DNA from 3 places in the Shewanella pealeana ATCC 700345 genome. Region 1 is predicted to be linked to each of the others. Evidence: predicted binding sites of a transcription regulator. Region 1 holds the regulator's gene; each other region holds the start of a gene.

What was found. The regulator NrdR, encoded in region 1, represses ribonucleotide reductase genes. The targets are predictions, from matches to a motif close to AAACACNANATNTNGTGTTT.
Region 2: nrdA (class 1a ribonucleoside-diphosphate reductase subunit alpha) is a predicted target of NrdR. The motif match lies at 3,029-3,048, and genes of this name have one in related genera.
Region 3: nrdG (anaerobic ribonucleoside-triphosphate reductase-activating protein) is a predicted target of NrdR. The motif match lies at 4,239-4,258, and genes of this name have one in related genera.

Annotation. Positions count from the first base shown of each region.
Region 1 is NC_009901.1:1,405,298-1,411,167, reverse strand. Features, by position in the region: gene ribH (6,7-dimethyl-8-ribityllumazine synthase) at 1-402, opposite strand, end outside; gene ribBA (bifunctional 3,4-dihydroxy-2-butanone-4-phosphate synthase/GTP cyclohydrolase II) at 548-1,651, opposite strand; gene SPEA_RS06075 (riboflavin synthase) at 1,789-2,454, opposite strand; gene ribD (bifunctional diaminohydroxyphosphoribosylaminopyrimidine deaminase/5-amino-6-(5-phosphoribosylamino)uracil reductase RibD) at 2,458-3,579, opposite strand; gene nrdR (transcriptional regulator NrdR) at 3,648-4,097, opposite strand; gene glyA (serine hydroxymethyltransferase) at 4,284-5,540, opposite strand; gene ettA (energy-dependent translational throttle protein EttA) at 5,818-5,870, shown strand, end outside.
Region 2 is NC_009901.1:2,498,066-2,503,935, forward strand. Features, by position in the region: gene nrdB (class Ia ribonucleoside-diphosphate reductase subunit beta) at 1-520, opposite strand, end outside; gene nrdA (class 1a ribonucleoside-diphosphate reductase subunit alpha) at 593-2,881, opposite strand; gene SPEA_RS10820 (HAD family hydrolase) at 3,333-4,016, opposite strand; gene ubiG (bifunctional 2-polyprenyl-6-hydroxyphenol methylase/3-demethylubiquinol 3-O-methyltransferase UbiG) at 4,009-4,719, opposite strand; gene gyrA (DNA gyrase subunit A) at 5,001-5,870, shown strand, end outside.
Region 3 is NC_009901.1:3,186,247-3,192,116, reverse strand. Features, by position in the region: gene SPEA_RS13890 (NADP-dependent oxidoreductase) at 1-290, opposite strand, end outside; gene SPEA_RS13885 (MarR family winged helix-turn-helix transcriptional regulator) at 457-921, shown strand; gene SPEA_RS13880 (hypothetical protein) at 1,002-1,682, shown strand; gene nrdD (anaerobic ribonucleoside-triphosphate reductase) at 2,087-4,204, shown strand; gene nrdG (anaerobic ribonucleoside-triphosphate reductase-activating protein) at 4,341-4,805, shown strand; gene SPEA_RS13865 (YibL family ribosome-associated protein) at 4,961-5,317, shown strand; gene ribA (GTP cyclohydrolase II) at 5,533-5,870, shown strand, end outside.

The DNA.
Region 1 (5,870 bases):
ACCTGCTTTAGTACCCGAACGCTCAATAGCTTGTTCAATGGTATCTGTGGTTAATACGCCGAATGAAACTGGGATATCGAACTCAAGTGCAACCTGAGCCAAACCTTTATTACATTCACCTGCTACAAAATCGAAATGAGGTGTACCACCACGGATTACCGCACCTAGTGCGATGATTCCGTCAAATTTTCCGCTCGCCGCAACACGACGTGCAGCCAGTGGCAGTTCAACAGCGCCTGGCACTTTAACTACAGTGATGTTTTCATCTGCAACTTGGCCAAAACGCTTAAGAGTGTCAACCGCGCCATCGAGTAAACTATCAACAACAAAGCTGTTAAAACGTGAAACTACGATCGCAACTTTGGCGTTTTTCGATTCGATATTACCTTGAACTACGTTCATTTATCTTACCTAAATTAGCTTAATTACCCTACATAGGGACGGAAGAGGCGGTATGATACCACAGCACTCCCTACTGATCTCTATGCAATTAATAAGAAAAGTGTGAATTTAAGCCTCAGGCTGAAAAACAACCTGAGGCAGGAATTTAATCTGCAATATATTCAGTTACTTCTAATCCGAAGCCTGAAAGAGAGTGATAACGCTTCGGCGAGCTCAATAGACGCATAGATGTCACGCCTACGTCAGCTAAGATTTGCGAGCCAACACCTACTTGGCGCGAAGTCCCCTTCCACGGTGCTGCAGCTGGCGTACTGCCGTTGTCTTCGGCTTCAAACGCTTTAACTTTAGCGAGAATATCGCTGCTATGTTCCTGATGACCCAGTAACACCAACACACCGCCCTCTTCGCTGATGCGCTTCATCGCTTTCTCTAGCGGCCAGCTGCGTTGCTGATCGCGCTCTGAGTGCAATAAGTCATTGAAGGTATTTTGCAGGTGTACACGCACTAAAGTGTTGTCTGAAACTTCGCCTTTAACCAACACATAATGCAACTGGTTGTCGATAGTATCGCGGTAAGTCAGCATCTCAAACTCACCAAAACGAGTTGGCAGTTTACATTTGGCTTCACGAATGACTGTGGTTTCTTTGGTATTACGGTATTCGATAAGGTCGGCAATGGTGCCCATCTTCAAACCGTGCTTCTGTGCAAAGATTTCAAGATCTGGGCGACGCGCCATGGTACCGTCGTCATTAAGGATTTCAACGATAACCGATGAAGGCTCAAAGCCTGCAAGACGTGCAATATCACAGCCAGCTTCGGTGTGGCCTGCGCGAATGAGTACGCCGCCTTCCTGTGCCATCAATGGGAAGATATGTCCTGGTTGAACAATATCTGATGGCTTAGCATCTTTACCTACCGCCGCTAATACTGTTACCGCGCGGTCTTGCGCCGAAATACCGGTAGTTACGCCCTCGGCCGCTTCAATTGAAACGGTGAAGTTAGTCGAGAATTGCGCGCTGTTGTTAGTCACCATCAAAGGCAGGCTAAGTTGCTGACAACGAGCCTTGGTCAATGTCTGGCAAATCAGGCCACGGCCAAAAGTCGCCATGAAATTAATCGCTTCTGGCGTCACCATGTCGGCTGCCATGATGAGATCGCCTTCATTTTCTCTGTCTTCGTCATCCATCAAGATGACCATCTTACCTAGACGAATATCTTCAATGATCTCTTCTATACTATGTAACGCCATGTTCAGACCTTTATTTTTTCACTGTATTCTCACTGGGCGCCTGTTAAAGACACGATGAAAATCAGCGGTAAATGTAATGATTATTCTATTCTTTATATAAGACAAATTTTACTGACAAACTAATCTTAAGCCAGTGTTTATCGTAAAAATCCTGAGCGAGCTAACAGTTCCATCGTCACTTCCGACTTAGGAGCGCTGTCTTGCTCTTGGCTGCCGTAGCTCATCAACCTTTCTAAGTGACGTGCAATCAAGTCCACTTCAATATTCACGCTATCACCGGCTTTCAGATTCACTAAAGTGGTTTCGCCTGCGGTGTGCGGCACGATAGTCAGTCTAAAACGATGACCTTGCACCTCATTAACCGTCAAACTCACACCATCGATGGTAATCGAACCTTTATGGGCGATATAACGGCCAAGTTCCTCAGGTGGGCTTAGCCAAAATTCGATGGCTTGGCCACGAAACTGTCTATCATCCACATGAGCGATACCATCTACGTGACCACTGACCATATGCCCGCCTAAACGAGTTGTAGGGGTCACGGCCTTCTCAAGGTTAACGGCTTTTCCTACTTGATAATGAGAGAAGCCCGTCAAAGTGACAGTTTCTGCAGAAATATCTGCCACATAACCGTCGCTCATCAGCTCAACCACTGTTAGGCACACACCATTGGTGGCGATACTGTCACCCAGTTTTACGTCTGACAGATCCAGTTTACCACTGGCTACCGTTAAGCGAATATCATCGCCGCGACGCTCAACTTTTCGTAGGTGTCCGACTGATTCAATAATCCCAGTAAACATAAATTAATTACTCACTCTTAACGTTAAGCGGGTGTCTGGCCCCACTTTGCGCTCATCGATTAGGTTAATCTTTGGCACCTCTGACATGGCTTGAAAATCATCAAGTGTCAGCAGGTTTCGCCCTTGCGAGCCTAAAATCTTCATCGCCTGATACAGTACAATCTCATCGGCTAGCCCTTGATTAACAAAGGCCCCCGCAAGCGTCGCACCAGCTTCAACCAACACAGAGTTACAACTCTCACCCAGTAGGCTTAATAACGCATTTAAGTCGATACGTGAATCAACCGCCGCTAATACCTGACTCTGCACATGAGGCGGCCATGCGGCCTGCACGCTCTCGGGATAAGCTTGAGTCGACACCAGTAAAATCGGACTGTCGATTTTAAACAGGTTTAATTCATGACCTAAACGCGCCTGACTGTCTAATACCACCCTAAGTGGCTGGTGAATTTCGGCTGGGGCGAGTTGACTTGCAAGTGAGCCTAACTCACTGTGACGCACATTTAAACTGGGGTCATCGGCAAGTATGGTTTCAACGCCAGTGACTAAAGCGCAATGGCGAGCACGAAGACGCTGTACATCACGGCGGGCTTCAGGGCCGGTAATCCACTTGGATACGCCGTTAGACAAGGCCGTTTTGCCATCGAGACTGGCGGCAAGTTTAACTGTCACCCAAGGCAGGCCTTTTTCCATACGCTTTAAAAAGCCTAGGTTGACCTGCTTAGCTTCTTCGGTCATCAGCCCAACATCGACTCGAATACCCGCATCCCGCAACATAGCAATACCACGGCCAGAGACTTCAGGATTCGGGTCGGTCACCGCAATAACCACTCGGCTGACGCCGTGTTCGATTAACGCCTTGGCGCAAGGTGGCGTACGACCGTAATGGCTACAAGGTTCAAGTGTTACGTAGGCGGTGGCGCCTTTAGCGTCACTGCCCGCCATATTCAAGGCGTAAACTTCCGCATGAGGACCGCCGGCTCGAATATGGTAGCCCTCACCAACGATCTCACCGTCTTTAACGATAACACTCCCCACGCTAGGATTTGGACGAGTGGTGTACATGCCCTTTTGTGCCAATTCAATGGCAAGGCTCATCATTTGACTGTCTTCGATAGACCACATATTGGCGGCAATTCCGATTGTTCGATTGATGAAGGGCTAGGCGCAGCGCTTAGCCCCGGTTGCGTAGTTTATTTTTGCAGTTTAGCGATCGCTTCACCAAACTCTGAAACATCTTCAAAGGCACGATAAACAGACGCGAAACGAATATAGGCAACCTTATCTAGGTTAACTAATTGGTCCATCATCAAGTTGCCAATCATTTCAGATTTCACTTCACGCTCACCGGTGGCGCGCAAAGTCGACTTAATCTTAGTCAATGCCTGCTCAATTTGATCCATAGAGACAGGTCTTTTCTCTACGGCTCTTAACATACCGCCGCGCAGCTTCTCTTCATCGAACGGCTGGCGACTGCCATCTTGTTTCACCACACGAGGCATCACAAGCTCGGCCCCTTCGAAAGTGGTAAAACGTTCGTGGCACTGAACACACTCTCTACGTCGACGCACCTGATGGCCGTCAGCGACTAATCGCGAATCAATCACTTTTGTGTCAGTTGCGCTGCAAAATGGACAATGCATTTAGCCTCCGTTTAGAAAAAAATGTTACGACTCACTGGATTTATACCTAACCTATTAATCATGTCACCTTTGACAAATATTAAAATGTGATTGGTACGACTTAAAAACTCAGAAAGTATGTTCTTTACATACAAAAATGGCCGCATAGATGCGGCCATTGGAGTCTAACTTATTTAACGCTTAAGGTTAACCGTAAACAGGGAACTTAGCGCACAATTCCAGAACCTGTCCTTTAACGCGCTCGCTAACGGCTAGATCTGAAATATCATCCAGTACATCACACATCCAGTGAGTTAACTGCACGCTCTCTTCCTCACCAAAACCACGACGCGTGATTGCAGGAGAACCGATACGTAGACCTGAAGTCACAAATGGTGAACGTGGATCGTTCGGTACTGAGTTCTTGTTCACTGTGATGTTAGCGTTGCCTAGGGCCGCGTCAGCATCTTTACCTGTGATGTCTTTACTGATCAAATCAAGCAAGAATAGGTGGTTATCAGTACCACCAGAAACTACATTATAGCCACGTTCGATAAACGTACGAGCCATTGCCTTTGCGTTAACAACTACTTGCTCTTGATAAGTCGTGAACTCTGGGTCTAGGGCTTCTTTAAATGCAACTGCTTTAGCAGCAATAACGTGCATCAAAGGACCGCCTTGGCCGCCTGGAAATACTGCAGAGTTTAGCTTCTTGTAGATATCTTCATCATTGATTGATGAAAGGATCAAACCGCCACGTGGACCAGCTAGCGTCTTATGAGTCGTTGTTGTTACAACGTGCGCGTGTGGCATTGGGTTTGGATAGATACCTGCAGCAACAAGACCTGCAACGTGCGCCATATCAACGAATAGGTATGCGCCAACTTTGTCAGCGATTTCGCGGAACTTACCCCAGTCGATGATACCTGAGTAGGCACTGAAACCTGCGATGATCATCTTTGGCTTGTGCTCAACGGCTAGACGCTCAACTTCGGCGTAGTCAATCTGGCCTGTTGTTTCGTCGATACCATACTGAACTGCGTTGTATAGTTTGCCTGAAAAGCTCACGTGAGAGCCGTGAGTTAGGTGACCACCGTGTGCTAGGCTCATACCTAGAACCGTGTCGCCGCCTTGAAGTAGTGCCATAAATACGGCTGCGTTAGCTTGAGAGCCTGAGTGTGGCTGAACGTTGGCATAAGTCGCGCCAAATAGTTCTTTAGCACGAGAAATTGCTAACTCTTCAACAATATCTACATGCTCACAACCACCATAGTAACGCTTACCTGGGTAGCCTTCAGCATACTTGTTAGTAAGCTGAGTACCTTGTGCTTCGATTACGCGAGGACTACAGTAGTTTTCTGAAGCAATAAGTTCGATGTGCTCTTCTTGACGGCGCGTTTCATCTTCAATTGCTGCAAATAGTTGTGGATCATAATCCGCGATATTCATATCTTTTTTCAGCATTACTCACTCCAGCTGTAAAGTCTTGTAATAGGGTTGCGCGGTATTCTACAGCGCATTCGATCACAATCCCAGCATTTACAACATGAAATTACTTGCATTTCTAGATGAGTGAGTTTCGTAAAACGGGTTAATCGGGACACAGAGTGACTCATTTGAACTCGATAGAATTCGGCTACATGTTCGCGCTAAACAGTGCTAATTCAGATTTAAGTTCTGCAACGGATCTTGTAGAATTGCCCCCATTCCCGATTCAAAAACACAGTCAAAGAGAACTAACATGGCTCAGTTTGTATATAGCATGCTTAGAGTGGGCAAGATTGTCCCGCCAAA
Region 2 (5,870 bases), 1.1 Mb from region 1:
CTTCACCTAATAGGTGATAAGCCTGGCTTAGCTTAATCAAGTGATCGTAATAGTTAGCGATATCGCTAGCGCGCTTTAAGATCTCTTCATTTTCTACGATGTCGTTAAATACGATTGAAGGATCGTTAACAATATTACGAATAATATGAGTGTACGAACGTGAGTGAATCGTCTCAGAGAATGACCAGGTCTCAATCCATGTTTCTAACTCTGGTAGTGATACCAGTGGCAAGAAGGCAACGTTTGGTGAACGGCCTTGAATTGAATCAAGCAGAGTTTGATATTTCAGGTTCGAAATGAAAATATGCTTTTCATGCTCAGGCAATGCAGCGTAATCGATTTTATCTCGGCTAACGTCAACTTCTTCAGGACGCCAGAAGAAAGAAAGCTGCTTTTCGATTAGCTTTTCGAATACTTCATATTTTTGTTGGTCATAACGCGCTACGTTTACTGATTGCCCAAGAAACATAGGCTCTAGCATTGCGTTGTTTGGAGTTTGACAAAATGTTGAATAGGCCATTTTTCTATCTTCCGATAATGGGGGCTAGGCCCCCTTAAATTAACGTTTAATACTAATGATTAATATCTTGGGTTAGATCTTACATGCGCCGCCAGCGCAACTGTCATCTTCTTTCTCGATGGCAGTGATATCGTCATGACTATCTGAAGCTCCATCACGAGTATTGTGATAGTAAAGTGTCTTCACACCATATTTGTAAGCGGTTAATAAGTCTTTTAATAGTACCTTCATCGGTACTCGGCCACCCTCAAAACGACTAGGGTCGTAGTTGGTGTTAGCTGAAATCGACTGATCGACGAACTTCTGCATTAAACCGACTAACTGTAAGTAACCATCGTTATTAGGCATTTGCCATAGTAACTCATAGCTATACTGGTACTTTTCAAAGTCAGGTACTACTTGCTTTAGCTGACCATCTTTACTGGCTTTAACGCTGATTAAACCACGTGGTGGCTCAATACCGTTAGTTGCGTTTGAGATCTGCGAAGAGGTCTCTGATGGCATTAGCGCAGAAAGGGTAGAGTTACGTAGACCGTGAGTCTTGATCTCTTCACGCAACGTTTCCCAATCTAGGTGCAATGGCTCATCGCAAATCTTATCTAAATCACGCTTGTAGGTATCAATTGGTAAAATACCTTTAGAGTAAGTTGTCTCATGGAACGCAGGGCAGGCGCCTTGTTCCTTAGCCAGCTTCATCGATGCCTTCAATAGGTAGAATTGAATCGCTTCAAAAGTCTTGTGAGTAATGCCGTTCGCTGAGCCGTCTGAGTAACGTACGCCTTCTTTTGCTAAGTAGTTAGCAAAGTTAATTACGCCTATACCCAGTGTGCGGCGATTCATTGACGCTTTTTGAGCTGAGATGATTGGGTAATCTTGATAATCCAGTAGGTTATCGAGTGCACGTACAGCAAGATCGGCCAATGGCTCTAATTCTTCTAACTTCTTGATAGCACCTAAGTTAAGTGCTGACAGTGTACAAAGTGCAATCTCGCCATCAGGATCGTTAATGTTGTTTAACGGCTTAGTTGGCAATGCAATCTCAAGGCACAAGTTAGACTGACGAACTGGTGCAACCTTAGAGTCAAATGGACTGTGGGTATTACAGTGGTCAACGTTTTGAATGTAGATACGACCGGTAGAGGCGCGCTCTTGCATCATTAACGAGAATAACTCAACGGCTTTAATCTGTTTCTTACGAATACTGTCATCAGCTTCATATTTAAGATACAGACGCTCGAATTCTTCTTGGTCCTCGAAGAATGCATCGTACATACCTGGTACATCTGATGGGCTGAACAAGCTGATCATGCCGCCTTGAATAAGACGTTGATACATAACTTTGTTGATTTGAACGCCGTAATCTAAATGACGGATACGGTTATCATCAACACCACGGTTGTTCTTAAGTACTAACAGTGATTCAACTTCTAGGTGCCACATTGGGTAGAATAGGGTAGCTGCACCACCACGTACGCCACCTTGAGAACAAGATTTAACCGCAGTCTGGAAATACTTATAAAATGGTAAACAACCTGTATGGAATGCTTCACCACCACGGATTGGACTACCTAGGGCACGAATACGGCCAGCATTGACGCCGATACCAGCACGTTGTGACACGTACTTAACGATTGACGATGAGGTAGCATTAATTGAATCAAGGCTGTCACCACACTCAATCAATACACATGAGCTGAACTGACGTGTAGGCGTACGTACACCGGCCATGATAGGTGTTGGTAGCGAGATCTTAAATGTAGATGTCGCGTCGTAGAAATCTTTAACGTACTGAAGGCGCGTCTCTTTTGGATACTTAGCAAATAGGCAAGCAGCAACCAAGATATACAGGAACTGGGCACTTTCGTAGATCTCGTGGGTTACACGGTTTTGAACTAGGTATTTACCTTCAAGTTGCTTAACTGCAGCATAAGAGAAGTTCATATCACGCCAGTGATCGATATAGCTATCTAGGGTATCGATCTCTTCTTGACTGTAGTCTTCTAGAATATGCTGATCGTACTTACCAAGCTCTATCAACTTAACCACATGATCGTAAAGCTTAGGTGGCTCAAATTGACCAAAAGCTTTCTTACGAAGATGGAAAACAGCTAAGCGTGCAGACAGGAACTGATAATCTGGTGATTCTGGAGAGATTAAATCTGCAGCAGCTTTAATGATAGTCTCATGGATGGCTTCAGTGGCAATGCCGTCAAAAAACTGCAGGTGAGAGCGCAGTTCAACTTCAGATACAGAGACGTTGTTTAGTCCTTTTGCCGCCCACTCGATAACGCGATGGATTTTATCGAGATCGATAGTCTCACGTTCGCCACTACGCTTTGTGACTGTCATATTGCTATTCATTAAAGATAAACCTTGGTTTTTATATTTATGAAAGTGACCCGTTCAGGTGCACCGTACGTTTCCTTGTAAACAAGCAGTTTTAACCGAAAAACGGAGAGTTCCTTTTTGTTGACACAAACGACTAAATAGTGCCTGCTTTCGTCACTCACACACTATATATGGTGTTTTGAGTTTCAATAACTACAAGATAGTGAGGTTAATGGTTTTTTGCAAGTGGGAATTTAGGGGACAAGTTGTGGATATCTTGAGGATAAATCAGCCTGTTAGTAACGGCTAACCGTTAAAGCTTGTTTTGGTTTGATTTCCTTTTCACTGGCGGATAAATGAACAAATAAAAATGATCTGTCGGATCGCCACTTAGTTGAGCGATCCAGGCAGATCATTTTGACGACTTTAGTATGAAGTTTACAAGCCTAAATCATCATGGATTAAAATGTGTACGCTTAGAAAATTAACTCTGCTGCATAACCGTAAAAAAATCAGCTAAATGACCGCCAGTCTCAAAGCTGAGATCGGCAGGCCAAAGCGAAATATCATCATTAGCGCCAATATAACCCCACAGGGCAAGACCTGAGATCATATTTGCCGCTTTAGCCGCGACAAGATCGCGCTCTGCATCACCTAAATACAGAATATGCTCAGGCAATACCTTAAGTTGCTGCGCGGCTAAATGCATAGGCGCCGTATGAGGCTTGGAATAAAGCGTTGTGTCTCCGCTTATCACAGTAGGCATTTTTGCCGTAAGGCCGAGTCGATTGAGTAGCGGTCGTGAGAAGCGAGCTGGTTTATTGGTTACCACACCATACGGAATAGAAAGCCCGTGAAGCGTTTCGAGTAACCTGTCTAAGCCTTCAAATAAACAGCAATCGTTACCGTTTATACGCTCATAGTTATCGAAGAGTGATTGCTGTAATTGGGCAATGTATTGCTCATCAATATGGGGCAGGGCCGCCCTAATCATGGCTATGCTGCCATGGGACGCACTGTCGCGGATCTGCTCGAATGGCACCCGTGAATGCCCATGGGCTTCTAGACTGATGTTGAGAGCCTCAATCATATCTGGCGCGGTATCGACTAGCGTACCATCGAGATCGAACAGTACGCCTTTAATCTGTAATGCTTCTGCCTTAGTCATTTTTAACCGTGGCAATCATATAGTTCACTTCAAGACTCTTAGTATATCTAAAAATGTCTGTAATTGGGTTATAGGTGATCCCGACAGCATCTTTGCAGAACAGTTCTGCATTATCGGCTAAATCGATAAGCTCTGAAGGCCTGATAAATTTATTATGGTCGTGGGTGCCGATAGGTAACATCTTTAATAGGTACTCAGCACCTAAGATGGTTTCAACATATGCGCGTAGGTTACGGTTAATCGTTGAGAAGAACACATAGCCACCGGGTTTGACCATATCGGCGCAGGCTTGAATAACAGAACTTGGATTAGGAACGTGTTCAAGCATTTCCATGCAGGTAACGACATCATATTGACCACGATGTTCATCTCTATGGGCTTCTGCAGTGTTTTTGATATAGTTTATTTCAACGCCAGTTTCTAAGGCATGCAGCCTCGCGACATCTAAAGGCTCATCGCCCATATCGAGGCCGGTAACATTGGCGCCTATTCTCGCCATGCTTTCAGACAGGATCCCGCCGCCACAACCAACATCTAGCACTTGTTTACCAAAAATACCGCCAGCGGTTTGGTCTATATAGTTAAGGCGCAATGGGTTTAAGTTGTGTAGTGGTTTGAATTCGCCTTTAGGGTCCCACCAAGTGGCGGCCATTTTCTCAAACTTCGCGATCTCTTGTGGATCAACATTATTATGTGTTTGCACTTTAATTACCTCACAGTGACAAAACCGTCTTTAGCGTCAGATTATAATGAATAGTGGCAATAAACAAACAAGTAATGATTTTGCGGAACAATGTGATGAAAAATTGTGCCTATGCCTTGATTTTAATCAAGTGAATTGACTTTATCTGGTTATTTAAAATGAATCGATGTTTGGGTCTAGCGCCATAAAATAACTGTGTTAGAATGCCAAATCACGTTTTCAAGCATAGCTATTTTAGGAAATAAGAATAGCACGCTAAATTTCAGGGGATCGAGCAGTTTATGACTGATCTGGCTTCATCTATAACACCAATTAATATTGAAGACGAATTAAAAAATTCATACTTAGATTACGCCATGAGCGTAATCGTTGGCCGTGCACTGCCTGACGTTCGTGACGGTTTAAAACCGGTACATCGCCGCGTACTTTTCGCCATGAGCGAATTGAAAAACGACTGGAACAAGCCTTATAAAAAGTCTGCCCGTGTCGTTGGTGACGTAATCGGTAAGTATCACCCGCATGGTGATACCGCTGTATATGACACAATCGTTCGTTTGGCTCAGCCTTTCTCTATGCGTTACCCACTTATTGACGGTCAAGGTAACTTCGGTTCTGTCGATGGCGACGCCGCAGCTGCAATGCGTTATACCGAAATCCGTATGGACAAGGTGGCACATCAGCTTTTAGCCGACCTTGAGAAAGAGACCGTTGACTTCGTTCCAAACTACGATGGCACCGAGTTTATTCCTGCCGTTCTACCAACACGCATTCCAACACTACTAGTGAATGGTTCGTCAGGTATTGCGGTTGGTATGGCTACAAACATTCCGCCACATAACTTGAATGAAGTTATCAGCGGTTGTTTAGCACTAATCGAAGACCCTGCATTATCTATCGAACAATTGATGGAATACATTCCAGGTCCTGACTTCCCAACTGCAGCGATTATTAATGGCCGTAAAGGCATTATCGATGCGTATAAAACCGGCCGTGGCCGTGCGGTTATGCGTGCTCGTGCAGAGATCGAAGAAGAGAATGGCCGCGAGCGAATTATCGTTCACGAAATTCCATATCAGGTTAACAAAGCGCGTTTGATTGAAAAAATTGCCGAGCTAGTTAAAGATAAGAAGATCGAAGGTATTAGTGGTCTA
Region 3 (5,870 bases), 1.8 Mb from region 1:
CAGCCAAGCATACTGCTGACCTTACTGCCGATAGAAAAGGCCGGGTTGAGAGACTCAATGACTTCACCAATAGCGCCGCCTTCTAATACTTTACCTATCTGGAAAGGAGCAATGTAACTTTTTCTGTCAATCATACGGCCGCGCATATAAGGGTCCACAGACATCCATAAATTTTTGACCAAGAACTCGCCTTGTTTTATTGGGGAGATTGACCCTTTTGCCAGAACAAAGTTGTCGGCGGTAGGCATGCCTTCTGGACGAGACTTCAATTGAATTTCTTGGATATTCATGTCATTCCTTAAATTGTTTTGTGCGCAAAGTAATTGTCAGTATCATAGACAGGTAAAATTTATTTTGCAATTACTTTGCGCGCAAAATAATTGCTCGCAAACTAGTTTTGAGCTTAGATGTGGGTTAATATTAGCGACATTCCTGACTAGCCTAAGCTTAGTAGCTGTGACCAACAACAACTCAAACAATACTGTCGATGCATGCCTTTCTGATAATGTCTGTTTTGCGCTTTATACAGCGGCAAACGCACTGATGAGAGCCTATAGGCCGTTATTGGAACGCTATGAGCTAACGTATCCGCAATACTTAGTAATGCAGTCTTTATGGTTGCAAGACAGGGTGAGCCTTACACAAATATCTAAATCCACACGGCTCGATATGGGCACCTTAACGCCCATTGTTAAACGGCTTGAAGCGAAAGGCTTTTTGCAGCGTCTAGCCGATGAAAGCGATGAGCGTAAAAAGGTAATTGTACTGACTGATGACGGTTTTAAGCTTAAGCTAGAAGCCTTGGCACTAAAGCAAACTTTGCTGGATAAGGTCAACATGACCGACGAGCAAGTGGAGTCACTGAGAACTTTGTGCCTGTCTTTAACTTATGAGCTAACCCATGAGTTGACGCAAAAATAGGCAGTTGATTTTCAACTTGATAAATCGGCACACTAAATGCTTTAACAAGGTTATATTCAGTTAACGCCGGCTTTTTGACGATGAACCTACTTAGCAGTATCAACAATGCAGTAAATAGTAATACGCTATCTGACGCCTATGGCGTTAATAGGGAACAGTCAAATGTTGCCAATGCTGAAAACATTACAGCAAATAGTGGCAAACAGACTCTAACTGCGACAGAGCTGACTAAGAATGACAATACCTTAGTCTTGTCAGGCCGCGCCGAGAGAGCGCAGAAAATCGAAGCGATGGCTGATGACTTCTTTAAAGGAGGCCAGTTCACCTCAGCCAAGCTGCCTTCACTTATCCAACGACTGTACCAAGATGGCATTCTTTCCGAAGGGCAACTCAATCGCTTATCGAATAGTGGATTTGAGCTCCCTCCTGCCGATGAACAATCTCTATCTGACTTTATTGACCAGCAAGCTTCGGCTTTGAGTGATAGTGAAGGCGATAAAAAGCTGGCACAGATGCTTGACGATGCTAAGTGGGTTATGGGGGCAATGGATTTTTCTCAGTCCCCTTTGGTTGCCCAAAAAGCTAACCGTGTATCTAGCCAGATAACTGAGCTGTTAAACTCGGAAAAATCGCTGAGCGAAACGCAAGTGGACCAGTACAAAGGGCTTAAAGCATTGATGCAGTTAACTTCCATGACGGGAGAGCATCAACAGGAGAATGGTCAGCTTAATAGCTACCTCGCTCTCGCTAACAAGCATTAGCAATTATTGTTCTTTATTACACCTTAAAAATTTCAATCTTTGGTCAACATATTCTGTAAAAACCGGCTTAGATGGAGCATTTATCAGCCCCTTTTTCAAAGCAACCAATAAGTTGCGGCGTCAGTTATTTTACAAGGCTTTTCATTGCCAAAATTTATCCACAATTTATACCTCAATTATCCTGTCACTAGCCCGCTTCTAAGTCTCCGTCAAGACCATAATTTGAGATCAGTGGCTTTGTAGGCAGAACTGTTTTCTTATTGTCTTCCTCTTTTAAAATCATGATCTGGATCAATGTTCTTATTCCTGTTTTATAGCTTAATGCGCCACATATTGTGATTTATTGAAAAAGTAGCACTATATATAGTGTTGCTTTGATGAGCGAGCTGAAGAGGAATTAAACAATGCCAGTGGTTATTAAACGGGATGGTTACCGTACGCCTTTTGACGAAACAAGGATTAAAGATGCCGTGATAGCAGCTGCTAACTCGGTAGGTATTGAGTGCGCTGAATATGCCCAACAAGTTGCAGAAAAAGTAAGTCAAACTGTCGCTGAATTAGAGGAAGTGAACATTCACGATCTACAAGATTCAGTTGAAAACTTGTTGATGGAAGGCCCACATAAATCATTAGCACGTGTCTACATTGAATACCGTCACGATCGTGACGTTAAGCGCGAAGTCAGCAGCCGCTTAAACAAAGAGATCCGTGGCCTGGTTGAGCAAAGCAATGCAGCTTTGTTAAACGAGAACGCCAACAAGGACTCTAAGGTTATTCCGACTCAGCGAGATCTGTTAGCAGGTATCGTGGCTAAGCATTATGCTAAGTGCCACATCTTACCAAAAGATGTCGTTGCTGCTCACGAGTCTGGTGAGATCCATTACCATGACTTAGATTACGCGCCATTCTTCCCAATGTTTAACTGTATGCTTATCGACTTAAGCGGCATGTTGACCCAAGGCTTTAAGATGGGTAATGCCGAGATTGAAACACCAAAATCAATCTCTACCGCGACGGCCGTAACGGCGCAAATTATTGCTCAAGTGGCGAGCCATATCTATGGCGGTACCACCATCAACCGTATCGACGAAGTGCTAGCACCGTTTGTTGCCAAGAGCTATGACAAGCATTACCAAGTGGCACTGACTTGGGGCATTACCGATGCCAAAGCTTTCGCGACAGCGCAAACCGAGAAAGAGTGTCACGATGCATTCCAGTCACTCGAATATGAAGTGAACACCCTGCATACTGCGAATGGCCAAACGCCATTTGTGACATTTGGATTTGGTTTAGGTACCTCTTGGGAATCGCGCTTAATTCAACAATCAATGATGAAAGTACGTATCGCAGGTCTTGGTAAGAATCGTAAGACTGCGGTATTCCCTAAGCTAGTATTTGCTATCCGTGATGGTATTAACCATAAAACCGGTGATTGTAACTACGACATCAAGCAGTTAGCACTTAAGTGTGCAACGACTCGTATGTACCCTGATATTCTTAACTACGAACAAGTAGAAAGAGTCACAGGCTCATTTAAGACGCCTATGGGTTGTCGTAGCTTCTTAGGTACTTTCGAGCAAGACGGTGAGCTAGTACACGAAGGCCGTAACAATCTAGGTGTTGTCAGTCTTAACTTGCCACGTATTGCCCTAGAAGCTAAGGGTGATGAGGCAGAGTTCTACCGCATCTTAGATCAACGTCTATTGATTGCTCGTAAGGGCTTAGATACACGTATCGCACGTCTAGAAGGGGTTAAAGCTCGCGTAGCGCCAATTCTTTATATGGAAGGGGCTTGTGGTGTACGTCTGCGCGCCGATGATGAGATTTCTGAGATCTTTAAGAATGGCCGCGCGTCAATTTCACTGGGTTATATTGGCCTTCATGAAACTATCAATGCACTCTATGGCACCGAAGAGCACGTTTACGACAGCGAAATGCTGCGTGAAAAAGCTATCGAAGTGATTAAGTACATGAAGCGAGCAACTGAAAACTGGAAGAAAGAGTCTGGTTATGCATTTAGCTTGTATAGCACGCCAAGTGAGAACTTGTGCAGCCGTTTTTGCGCCCTAGACACTAAAGTATTCGGTGTTGTTGATGGCGTAACGGCTAAAGGTTACTACACCAACAGCTTCCACTTGGATGTTGAGAAACAAGTTAACCCTTACGACAAGATTGATTTTGAACAGCCATACCCAGAGTTAGCTAACGGTGGCTTCATCTGTTACGGCGAGTTCCCTAACATGCAAAATAACGTTGAAGCGTTAGAAGATGTGTGGGATTACAGCTACAGTCGAGTGCCTTACTACGGCACGAATACACCAATCGATGAGTGTTATGACTGTGGCTATACCGGTGAGTTTAGCTGTACCAGCAAAGGTTTCACTTGTCCTAAATGTGGCAACCATGAACCAAGCCGTGTATCGGTCACTCGCCGCGTATGTGGTTACTTAGGTAGCCCTGACGCGAGACCGTTTAACTACGGCAAGCAAGAAGAAGTCAAGCGCCGCGTTAAGCACCTGTAGTAAAAATACTAGGGGCTTAGCATGCAAATGGCTAAGCCTGTAGATATTGGGTTTGTGTACATAAAATAAAAGGTGCTGTGTTCAGCACCTTTTTGTTTTCTAGTTAAAGCTAAATTCTAACTGAAACGAGTTTATTATGAATTATCATCAATACTATCAAACCGATGTGATAAATGGACCGGGTACTCGAGCGACTCTGTTTGTGTCGGGATGTGAGCACCAATGCCGTGGCTGCTACAACCAATCGACTTGGAACCCGTGTTCGGGTCACCTGTTTGATGAGCAGATGCAACAATGCATCATTGATGATTTGAACGATACACGCATTAAGCGTCGCGGCTTGTCATTATCTGGCGGTGATCCGTTATTTCCGGCTAATTTAGAGGCTATTTTATCTCTAGTTAAGCAAGTCAAAGAGCAGTGCCCTGGTAAAGATATTTGGTTGTGGACAGGCTACACCTTAGGCAATCTGAGCGCGGCGCAACAAGAGATAGTCGATTTAGTCAATGTTGTGGTTGATGGTAAATTTGAGCAGTCACTTTCCGACCCGAGCTTAGTTTTTAAGGGCAGTAGTAACCAAAAGATCCATTATCTTAGGTAAATTTAGCAGTAACTTGTAATTTGTTTAGCTATAAACCTAGGTAAAATTGACTTATATACTGTTATAATGTGGCAATAATGACAAAGCTGCATCAGTTCACTGATGCTGTTTTTGTTTCTAAACGTGTTAATTAGATTTGAATTTAAGGTCTGTAAATGAATTTAAAGCAGGAGCTGCAAACGCTCAACGATAAGTTAGACAAATTTCGTCGTAAGCTAGCAGCAGCTGAAAAGCGTGCCGATCCTACAATCGTGATGCAGTTTAAGAAAGAAATTGCCGCGATCACTAAGCGGATCAGCAGTGTTAAAGGTCAACAGACTCGTGAGCTAAGCAAAGAAGGCAGTACAGTTGTTGGCCTTAAGTTTAACCGTGTACTGACTAAAGCCGAACAGGCTGACATGGGTAAGTTGAAAAAGTCAGTTAAAGGTCTGGTAGTTGTGCACCCAATGACGGCATTAGGCCGTGAAATGGGGATTAAGCAAGTTACTGGCTTCGCTCCAAAAGAGTTTTAAGTATTTTTAGTTATTCATTTAGTGAGCCGCTTCATGGTTATCGCTAAGTACTAAGCTTATGCTGGCTCTATGACCGTTTATGGCGATTGAAGATTTCTTTAAGCCATAGACTTATTGGGTCATAGGGCTAGCAAGAGTATCGTCTCAAGCAATTTATTTTCTTTATCAGGATGTTTGCAGTCTCAAGGAGTGAGAGTTGTCGTTAAGGTTTTTTCATGTCGATTAAATACATCGCGTCTTCAAAATTACCAACCCCTTGGGGTGTTTTCGAAATGCATGGTTTTGAAGATAGTGAGACGGGTAAAGAGCATGTAGCGCTTACCTTTGGCACATTTACCCCAGATGCACCAATCCTTGGACGTATCCATTCAGAATGTTTAACTGGCGATGCATTGTTTAGTTTGCGCTGTGATTGTGGTTTTCAACTGCAAACCGCGATGCAGAATATTGCCGAAGAAGGTCAAGGATTTATCCTCTACTTGCGCCAAGAAGGTCGTGGTATCGGTCTGCTTAATAAGATCCGTGCTTATGAGCTACAAGATCAAGGTGCTAA